One region of the Geodermatophilus sp. SYSU D01106 genome, then DNA from elsewhere that is predicted to be linked to it. Evidence: riboswitches for the same ligand, from Rfam matches in the RefSeq annotation. Region 1 holds a riboswitch; the other holds the start of a gene.

Region 1 (5,186 bases):
CCGGGGACCGCGGGTCGCGCACCACGGTGCCCGACTCGCCGTCGAGCACCGCCTCCGGCGCCCCGCCGGACGTGCCGGCCACCACCGGCAGGCCACACGCGGCGGCCTCCAGGTACACCATCCCCAGGCCCTCGACGTCGAGGCCGCCGCGGCGGGTGCGGCAGGGCATGGCGAACACGTCGCCCGCGGCGTAGTGCTCGGGCAGCTGCGCGGGCGGCACCGCGCCGGTCAGCACCACCGCGTCCCCGAGCCCGCTAGCCGCGCGCCGCAGCCGGACCTCGCCGGGACCGCCGCCGACCAGCAGCAGCCGGGCGCCGGGGTGGCGGGCGAGCACCCGCGGCCAGGCGGCCACCAGCACGTCCTGGCCCTTGCGCGGCACCAGGCGGGAGACGCACACGACGACCGGCGCGTCCCCCAGCCCGTACCGGCGGCGGACCGCCGTCCCGTCGGCGGCCGGGGTGAACCGGTCGACGTCGACACCGGGCGACAGCTGCGCGAGCCGCGTCCGCCCCTCGAGCGCCGGCGCCAGGCGGCCGCGGGTGTACCCGCTGATGCAGGTGACGACGTCGAGGCCGCCGGCGATCCGCTGCACCAGCTGCCGGGCGACGGGCAGGGCGACCCAGCCGGTCTCGTGCCCGTGCGTGACGCCCACCAGGCGCCGCGCCCCGGCGGCGCGCAGGCCCGGGGCGAGCAGCCCGAGCGGCGCGGCCGCCCCGAACAGGACGGTGTCGCAGCCGTGCTCGCGGACGAGCGCCGCCGCGGCCCGGGCGGTGGCCGGGGTGGGGAGGAGCATCGACGTCCGCTGCCGGACGACCGGGTAGGGCAGCTGCGCGTCGTACGCCTCCCAGCCCGGCGAGCGCGAGGCGAGCACCACCAGCGACCCCGGCGGGCGGCGCTCGAGCAGCGCGGCGACGAAGGTCTGGATGCCGCCCTGCCGCGGCGGGAAGTCGTTGGTGACGACGAGCGTGCGGCTCACCGGCCGCCCAGTCCGAGCCAGTCCTCCGCCATCGCCACCCGCTGGGCCGTCGTCGGGTGCGAGCCGAAGAACCACTGCCAGGCCGCGGGCGGGCTGGGGTCGGAGAGGTTGGTCTCCCCCAGCCGCTGCTGCATCGCCACGAACGCCGCGGCGTCGCCGGTGAGGTCGAGGGCGTGCAGGTCGGCGCGCGCCTCCACGTGCCGCGAGACGAGGTTCTGCACCGGGGTGGCCGCCAGCGTGCCGACGGCGCTGAGCAGCAGCACCAGCGGCACGACCCGCGGGTCACCGGCGGACCCCGCGCCCGCCCGCCGGAGCAGGGGCGGCCACGACAGCAGCCAGCCGAGCAGCGCCACCGCTCCCGCCGCGCCGAGGGCGCCCATCAGCGTGCCGGTGAGGACGTCGTCGGTGGCCACGTGCCCGAGCTCGTGGGCCACGATCGACTCGATCTCGTCGTCGGGCACGTCGGCGAGCAGCGTGTCGTAGAGGACGACGCGGCGCGTGGAGCCGAACCCGGACACGTAGGCGTTGAGCGACGTCGTCCGGCGGGAGGCGTCGGCCACGAGGACGTCCTCGACCGGCGTGCCGCTCTCCTCGGCGAGCTCCAGGACGTCGGTGCGCAGTTGCCCGGCCGGGAGCGACGCGAAGCTGTTGAACGCCGGCTCGATCACCACCGGGTAGAGGAAGGAGCCGGTGACCACGAGCGCGGCGGCGCCCGCCGACGCCCACGCCCACCAGGTGCGCGGCGCCCACCGGGCCAGGGCGACCAGGGCGAGCAGCCCGAGCGCGGTCAGGCCGGCGTCGATGGCCGTGTTCACGGCGACGTCGCGCAGCCACAGCCCCCACGACCGGGTGGACAGGCCGTAGCGGTGCCGGACCACCTCGCCGTACGCGCTGATCGGCAGCGTGGCCAGCCGCCCGGCGAGCAGCAGGACCACCGTGGCGGCCAGGACGGTCAGCGGCCACCGGCGGCCGTCGGTCCGGCCGAGCGCGCCGACCAGCCGGCTGCCGAGGCGGGTCAGGCCGAACAGGGCGGAGACGGCCAGGCCGAGCAGGAGGTTGGCCAGCGAGGCGGGACGCAGGTCGGCGGCCAGCGCCTCGGCGCGGCGCACCACCTCGGCGGGCAGCCCGGCGTCGTCGCTGACCGGTGTGGCCCCGCCGGGCGGGGGCGGCAGCACGGTCCACGGCGTCCGGACGGCGACCACGACGACGAACGCCGCCCCGAGCACCGCGGCGACGACGAGGGCGGCGCGGCGGGCGGTCCAGCGGCGGGCCGGCGCGGGGCCGGTGCGGTCCTCCTGGCGGGCCCTGCTCACGCCGCCGCCCAGCCCACCCGGCCGATCCTAGGCGGGCGCCGGGACGGTCGGCCCGGGCCCCGGACGCGGCGAGGGCCGGGGACCCGTGCTGGGTCCCCGGCCCTCACCGGCGAGGTGCTGGAACGGCACCCTCCCGGGTCCCGCGCCGAGCTCGCGAGGCGTGGGGAGGAGGGGGTCCTTCGTCAGGCGATGCGGCGCATGGCGGTGATGCCGCCCATCGAGTCGACCGACACGACCTTCACCGGCACGCCGGAGGTGGAGGCGTGCACCATCTGGCCGTTGCCGATGTACATCGAGACGTGGCTGACCGGGCTGTAGTAGAAGATCAGGTCGCCCGGCTGCAGCTGCGACCGCGTGACCGCGGTGCCCATCTGCGACTGCATGCGGCTCGAGTGCGGGAGGCTGATCCCGGCCGCCGCGTAGGCGTACTGGGTCAGGCCCGAGCAGTCGAAGGCGTTCGGCCCGCCGGCGCCCCACACGTAGGGGTCGCCGACCTGCGCCAGCGCGGTCTGCACGGCGGCCTGCGCGGCGCCGCTGCCGCCACCGGCCGCCGCCACCGGGGCGGGCTGCGCCGCCGCGGCCCGACCGGCGGCCTGCGCGACCGGAGCGCTCTCGCCGGTGCTGCCACCGGCCGCCGCGGGAGCCGCGGCCTGCTCGGCCTCGCCGGCCTGCTGGGCGGCCAGGGCGGCCGCCTGCTGGGCGGCGGTCAGCGCGGCGAACTGCGCCTGGTAGTCGGCGATGTCCTCCTCGAGCCGCGCCTCCTGAGCGCTGAGGTCGTCGAGGGTGCGCTGCGCGTCGGCCTCGGCGGCGTCGGCGTCGGACTGCGCCTGCTGGGCGGCCGCGGCAGCCTCCCCGACCTCGGCGAGCACGTCGGTGGTGTGCCCGGCGATCTGGTCGAGGGTGGCCAGCGAGTTGACGAAGTCGTCGGCGGAGTCGCTGGTCATCAGCAGCTCGAGGCCGGCGAAGGTGTCGTTGCCGCCGGTCCACGCGGTGCGGGCGACCTCGCGGATCTGCCCGTCGAGGGCCTGCAGCTGGGCCTGCGCGTCGGCGAGCGCCTGGTCGGCGGCCGCGGCGGCGGCCTGCTGCTGCAGGACGGTCTCGCGGGCCTCGTTGACCTGCTCGGAGACGGCCTCCAGGCGGCGGCCGGCGTCGGCGGCGAGCTCGGCGGCCTGCTCCGGCGTGGTGGCCCGCTCCGGGTCGGCCACGGCGGTGCCGGGCAGGAGCGTCACGGTCAGCGCGGCGGTGGTGCCGACCAGCGCGACGCGGCCGAGGAGACGGCGGCGGGAGGGGCGGTGCGCCCCCGCGACACGGGCGGTGCTGCGGGACGCGGACTGTTCACGGGCATGCCCCAGGGAGGGGCGGGGGGTCGCCACGGGCGGCGGCTCTCCGTTTCTTCCTCAGCTACCGCCTACCGAGTTAGCTGACGGGTTCGGGCTGGGAAGACGTGCCCTATCTCTGGACCCCGGCGGACCGGTGTCCGTGAGAACTCACCCCAGTGCTGCGGTGGGTCCCCGGCTCACCTCGCGCACACCCGGGGGCGGCGTCCGGTGACTCGGCGGTGACCGGCCGAGGTCACCTCGCAGTGGGTGACGACCACCCGGCCGGACGCGGCCACAGTACGGACGTGATGCAGATGTGACAAACGCGGACCCCGGGAACTGTGAGAACACACACGGTGAGCAGTCGCGCCACTCCGGTGCGTGCCCGCCCGGGCCGTCACCTGCGTCTCAGCCGGTGCGGCGGCGCCCACCCGGCCGGGCCTCCCCCGCCGGCCGGTGACGCAGCGGAGGCACCAGGCCGCCGTCGGCCAGGGCGCGCACGGCGCGGCGCTCCACGTCGTCGAGGTCGACCACCACGCCCGCGAGGGGCGCGGCGGCGTCGCCCGTGGCGCGGGCGGTGGCGGCCGGGACCGGCGGCACCGGCAGCAGCACGGGCGCGGTGCCCAGCTCCGCCGGCGGCGCGCCGAGCAGCACGGTGACGACGCAGTCGGCGCAGCCGGTGCCGCGCACGGTGCACGAGTCGCAGTCGATGAGCATGGCGGTGTCCCTCCGGTGCCCCGCCGCGCGCCCGGGAGACCGGGCGACGGACGGGACGGGTCTCCCTGTCGGTTGGCCGGCACGCTAGGGACGGCCACCGACAGTCCGGCTCAGCTGCCCGCGTACTCCCAGTGCCAGGGCTCCTCGCGGCCGTTGCCCGGGTCGGCCCACGTGGGGTGCAGCCAGCCGAAGCGGCCGGCGTTGGCGACCATCCACGCGTACTGCGGGGTGCCGAAGGTGTCGATGCCGCCGCACAGGTCCACGGCCAGGCCCCAGCCGTGGTTGCTGGTGCCGGGCACTGCCGCGAGCGCCGGCTTCTCCCCGTAGAGCCGCACCTGCGAGGCGTAGGTGCGGTAGGAGTCGGTGATGCAGAGCGGCCCGCCGAACGCCGTCGCGTACGCGGCGCTCAGCGCCCGCCAGGCCGCCGCGGCGTCGCAGCGCAGCGCGTGCGAGCCGACGCCGATCGGGCACAGCGCGCTGGGCGGGATCAGGCCGTTGGGGTAGCCGCCCCACGAGCGCCCCCCGACGGAGCTCGGCGGGTAGACCGTGTTGCCGCACTCCACGCGCAGTGCGCCGCCGGTCGGGCCCGGCGGGGCCACCTCCGCGCGCGGGCCGAGGCTCGGCCGGCCGACGTGCAGCACCTGGTCGGCCGGCAACCGGCGGACGACGACCGCGCCGGCCCGCCCGTCGGCGGCCAGCATCGTCTGCCCGTCGAGGGCGATGCCCACGTGCCCGAGTCCCGACTCCGGCGTGCCGAGGAACACCAGGTCGCCGGGCAGCACGTCGGCGAGGTCGACCGGGGTCGTTCCCGCGAACAGCCCCGCCTGGTCGCCGGGCAGGTCGATCCCGGCGTCGCGGTAG
Region 2 (5,186 bases), on a different contig from region 1:
TGCGCGCCGGGGTGCGCCCGCAGCGTGGGCAGCAGGGCGTGGGTGAGCCGGACGGCGGCGCCCAGGTTGACGTCGAGGACCCAGTCGAACTCCTCGAGGGTCACCTGGTCGAAGCGGCCGGCCAGCGCGACGCCGGCGTTGTTCACGAGCAGCGTCGTCGCCGGGTGGTTCCGGACGAGAGCCTCGGCGGCCGCGCGCACCTGCCCGGCGTCGGCCAGGTCGGCGACGACGGTGTCCACGGCCCGCTCCGGGGAGGCCGCCCGCACCGACGCGGCGACCCGCTCGAGCCGGCCGCCGTCGCGGTCGAGGAGGACGAGGTCGGTGCCGCGGGCGGCCAGTTGCGGCGCCAGCGCCGCGCCGATGCCGCTGGCGGCTCCGGTGACGACGGCGGTGCCGGTGAAGTCGTAGGGGCGCACGCCGCGGACGCTAGCCGCCGGGGGTCAGGGCAGCCGCCAGACCGTGGTGCGGCGCAGCCCCGGCCCCTCGGTCTCGGGGACCTCGAGGGCGAGCACCGGCTCCAGCCGCTCGTGCGGGAGGTAGGGGCGGCCGGGGTCGCCGACCAGCACCTCGCAGCCGCGGGCGCGGGCCCGGTCGAGGAAGGGCAGCACCCGCTCGGTCATCTCGCGGTCGTAGCAGACGTCGCCGGCCAGGACGACGTCGACGGCAGGCGGCTCGCGGTCGAGCACGTCGCCGGTGACGCTGATGCCGGCCACCCCGTTGAGGCCGGCGTTGACGCCGACCGCCGTCCGGGAGAACGGGTCGACGTCGCTGGCGAGCACGTGCCGGGCCCCGGCGAGCACCGCGGCGATCGCGACCAGGCCGCTGCCCGACCCGAGGTCGAGCACGCGGCGGCTGCCCACCGGCACCGCGCCGTCGAGGACCGCGCGGGCCAGCGCCTGCCCGCCCGGCCAGGCGGCCGCCCAGAACGGCGGCGCCTCACCGGCGCCGCCCGCGGCGACCTCCATGGCCTCCCAGAGGGCGACGACGTCGTCGGCGACGTGCAGCCGCACCTCCGGGACCAGCGACGGACGCCGGACCTGGGTGTGCGCGCGGACGAAGCCCGCGGGCACGACCCGGGGACCGGCCTCCGTCACGCGGCGATCAGTACCAGCCGGTGGACTGGGAGTGCGCCCACGCGGCGCACGGGGAGCCGTAGCGCTCCTCGATGTAGATGAGGCCCGCGTCGATCTGCCGGTAGCCGTCGGAGGTCTTGGCGATGCCGGTGCTGGCCCAGGTGGAGTCGAGGAACTGCGGGATCCCGTAGGCGGTGCTGCTCGGGTTCTGCGCGTTGGGGTTCCAGCCGCTCTCCTTGCCCCACAGGCTCTCGAGGCAGGAGAACTGCTCGCCACTGCCGACCTTGCTCATCGCGTACTCCTTGAAGGAGCCGCGGGCGGCCGGGGCGGCGGAGGCAGCCGGCGCCGGGGCGGCGGCGGAGGTCGACTGCTGCTGGGCGGCGGCCGCGGCGGCCTGCTCCGCGGCGGCGGCCGCTGCAGCCTGCTCGGCGGCGGCGCGGGCGGCGGCCTCCTCGGCGGCGCGGCGGGCGGCCTCCTGCTCGGCGGCGATCCGCGCGGCCTCCTCGGCGGCGCGGCGGTCGAGCTCGGCCTGGTCGGCGGCGGCCTGGGCCTGCGCGGCGGTGGTCTCGTCGGCCGAGCGCTGGCTGCGGGAGGCGGCGAGGTCCTCCAGCGGCGCGAGGTCGGTCTCCTCGACGGCCGGCGCGGACGCGGCCGGCTGCTGCGGGATGCCGAGCTGCTCGGCCACGCTCACCGAGGCGCTCACGGTGTCGGTGCCGGCGGAGGCGGCGGGGCTGCTGGTGGACAGCACGCCGACGACGAGCGCGCCGGCGGCCGCGGCGCCGAGCAGCAGCGCGGGGCGGCGGGGGCCGAGCAGCGGGGAGCCGCGGCGGACCCTCGCGGGCCGGACGGCCTCGAGGACGGCGGTGTCGGTGCTCTCGACGGCGGTGCTGTCGACGGCGGTGCTCTCGACGGCGGTGGCCTCGACGGTCGCGCGCGCGTCGGCGGCGGAGGTGCGGGTACGGGAACGCATGAGGGGGTGGGTGCTCCGAGGGAGAGTGCGCGGTCGCTCGAGGTTCGGGCGGTGCCGCGCGGTCTGGCGGATGTCGCGGTCCACGGGTCCCGGCGGGGGCCGGGAGCGGGCAGGTGGGAGCCGGCGTCAGGCGGACGCGGGGGCGCGCAGCGCGCGCACGGCTGCACCTGCGGGCCGGGGAGGCCCGGAGGCGGGCATGCGGAGACTCTCCGTTCCTTCCGTGGCCGCCTACCGGGTTAGCTGACGGGTTCGGGCGGGAAGAAGCCCTACGCACCAGGCGAGCGGTCGCTCGCCGGGGTGCGATTCACCCCAGGACTGCGGTGGGTCCCCGGCTCGCGACCGCGGGTGCGGACGCGACTCGGCGGCGTCCGGTCAGGCTCCCCGGGTGGGGACGAGACGACCGACCGGACGCGGTCACGGTAGGCGTCGTTACCGGTCCGTGACAACACGGGACCGGAGATGTCCGTGCGACGGCCGGGACCGGCGGGGCGCCCCGGGACCCCGCCGGGCGGGCGTCCGCGCCGGTCAGGAGGCCGCCGCGACCTCGGGCCGGCTACCGCCCTGCAGCACCGTGAGCTGCGACGCATCACCGTCCGCGGGGGCGGCCGCGCCGTCCCCGGGGCCACCTCCTGCACCGCCTCCTGCGCCGCCTCCCGTGCCCGCCTCGCGGCGGTCGGCGAGGACGGCGACGTCGCCGGGCAGCGCCCCCGCGACCACGGCGAGCGCCTCGTCGAGCTGGCCGGTCAGCCGGCGCAGCCACCCGCGCGCCTGCTCGCAGCGCTCGAGCAGCGGGCCGAGCTCGGACTCCAGCGCGCGGCGCCGCTCGGCCGCCTCGGCGTCGGCACGCGCCCGCCCCTCGGCGGCCTCCCGGTCGAGCCGGTCGCGCTCCTCGGCGGCCGCGCGGCGCAGGCCCTCGGCCTCCCGGCGGGCCGCCTCCAGGACCGCCGCGGCCTCCGACCGGGTCTGGTCGCGCAGCGCCGTCACGGCCTCGCGCATCTCCGCGACGCCGGACAGGCGCGCCGCCGCCTCGGTCCGGGCGTCGTCGAGGACCTGCCGGGCCTCCTCCTCGGCGGCGGAGAGCAGCGCCGCGGCCTCCTGCTCCGCGCGCTCGCGCAGGGCCTGCGCCTCCTCCGGGCCGGGTGCGGCGTCCCGCTCGCGGACGAGCGAGGTGAGCCGGGCGCGCGCCGCCTGCAGGTCGGCCGAGACGGCGGCGTAGCGGGTGAGCAGGTGGTCGTTCTCGCGGCGCAGGACGAGCACCTCGGTCTCGGCCCAGTCCACGTAGGCGTCGACCTGGCCGCGGTCGTAGCCGCGGACGGCGCCGGTGAACACCGGAGCCGTGCCGAGGAGGCCGTCGAGGCCGCTCCCCGGCCGGGGCCCCGCCCCGCCCTCCGCCCGCTGCTGGGCGGTGCCCTCGTCCTGCTGCGCCATCCCGGTTCCCCCTCGGTGCGCGTCCGACCCGGCCCGCTCCGGCGCGCCGGAGACGGTGATCACAGGCTCCCACCGCCGCTGCCGCGCGGGAGGGCGCCGCGGGCCCCTCCGGAGTGGGCACATCCGGCCGTGCCGGACCGATCACCCGGAGCGACGGGGAGGTCACGGCGCGGTCACGCGGGCCTGGGAATGCCTGAGGGCTCCCGGCGTTGCACGCGGTACCGTAGTTGCGCTCTCAACTAGATGGAGGACGAGATGCAGTTCGGGATCTTCACGGTCAGCGACATCACGACCGACCCCACGACCGGCCGCACGCCCAGCGAGGCGCAGCGGATCCAGGACGTCGTCACCATCGCGAAGAAGGCCGAGGAGGTCGGGCTCGACGTCTTCGCCCTGGGCGAGCACCACAACCCGCCGTTCTTCTCGTCCTCCCCCACCACCACGCTGGCCTACATCGCCGCGCAGACCAGCCGGCTGCAGCTGTCGACGTCGACGACGCTGATCACCACCAACGACCCGGTGAAGATCGCCGAGGACTACGCGATGCTGCAGCACCTCGCCGGCGGCCGCGTCGACCTGATGATGGGCCGCGGCAACACCGGCCCGGTCTACCCGTGGTTCGGCCAGGACATCCGCAACGGCATCCCGCTCGCCGTCGAGAACTACGCGCTGCTGCGCCGGCTGTGGGACGAGGACGTCGTCGACTGGACCGGCCGGTTCCGCACCCCGCTGCAGGGCTTCACGTCCACGCCGCGGCCGCTCGACGGCGTCGCGCCGTTCGTCTGGCACGGCTCGATCCGCAGCCCGCAGATCGCCGAGCAGGCCGCCTACTACGGCGACGGCTTCTTCTCCAACCACATCTTCTGGCCGAAGGAGCACACGCAGCGGATGGTCGAGTTCTACCGCTCGCGCTTCGAGCACCACGGCCACGGCCGCGCCGACCAGGCGATCGTCGGCCTGGGTGGCCAGGTGTTCATGCGGAAGAACTCGCAGGACGCCGTCGCCGAGTTCCGGCCCTACTTCGACGAGGCTCCGGTCTACGGCCACGGCCCGTCGCTGGAGGACTTCTCCCGCGAGACGCCGCTGACCGTCGGCTCCCCGCAGCAGGTGATCGAGCGGACCCTCGGCTTCCGCGACTACGTCGGCGACTACCAGCGCCAGCTGTTCCTCATCGACCACGCGGGCCTGCCGCTCAAGACCGTGCTCGAGCAGCTCGACCTGCTCGGCGAGGAGGTCGTGCCGGTGCTGCGCCGCGAGTTCGCCGCCCTCAAGCCCGCGCACGTGCCCGACGCCCCCACCCACGCCTCGCGCGTCGCCGCGCGCGGCGGCGCGGTCGACCCGACCGTGCACGCCGCCGGCGACGACGTCACGGGGCGCACCGCCGAGGAGGTGTCCGCGTGACCACCCGCACGCTGGCCGTGGTGAGCGCCGGGCTGTCGACGCCGTCGTCGACCCGGCTGCTCGCCGACCGGCTGACCGCCGCGACCGTCGCCGCCCTGCGCGAGCGGGGCGAGGACGCCACGGTCGAGGTCGTCGAGCTGCGCGAGCACGCCCGCGACCTCGCCGACGCCTTCGTCACCGGCTTCCCCGACGCGGCGCTGCGGGCGGCCATCGAGACCGTCACCGGGGCCGACGGCGTCGTCGCCGTCACCCCGGTGTTCACCGCCTCCTACAGCGGCCTGTTCAAGTCCTTCGCCGACGTGCTCGACAAGGAC

Evidence for each region. Region 1 has a riboswitch for cyclic di-AMP ahead of ACI78R_RS05695 (C40 family peptidase). Riboswitches for the same ligand answer to the same signal wherever they lie in the genome.
Region 2: another riboswitch for cyclic di-AMP. It lies ahead of ACI78R_RS08425 (aggregation-promoting factor C-terminal-like domain-containing protein); the one in region 1 lies ahead of ACI78R_RS05695 (C40 family peptidase).

The regions. Positions count from the first base shown of each region.
Region 1 covers NZ_JBJGYM010000004.1:55,099-60,284, forward strand. The annotation lists gene ACI78R_RS05685 (glycosyltransferase family 4 protein) at 1-976, opposite strand, end outside; gene ACI78R_RS05690 (M48 family metallopeptidase) at 973-2,289, opposite strand; gene ACI78R_RS05695 (C40 family peptidase) at 2,472-3,518, opposite strand; cyclic di-AMP (ydaO/yuaA leader) riboswitch at 3,680-3,857, opposite strand; gene ACI78R_RS05700 (hypothetical protein) at 4,017-4,325, opposite strand; gene ACI78R_RS05705 (NlpC/P60 family protein) at 4,436-5,186, opposite strand, start outside.
Region 2 covers NZ_JBJGYM010000006.1:38,760-43,945, reverse strand. The annotation lists gene ACI78R_RS08435 (SDR family NAD(P)-dependent oxidoreductase) at 1-416, opposite strand, end outside; gene ACI78R_RS08430 (class I SAM-dependent methyltransferase) at 441-1,094, opposite strand; gene ACI78R_RS08425 (aggregation-promoting factor C-terminal-like domain-containing protein) at 1,102-2,043, opposite strand; cyclic di-AMP (ydaO/yuaA leader) riboswitch at 2,254-2,417, opposite strand; gene ACI78R_RS08420 (DivIVA domain-containing protein) at 2,569-3,471, opposite strand; gene ACI78R_RS08415 (LLM class flavin-dependent oxidoreductase) at 3,727-4,872, shown strand; gene ACI78R_RS08410 (FMN reductase) at 4,869-5,186, shown strand, end outside.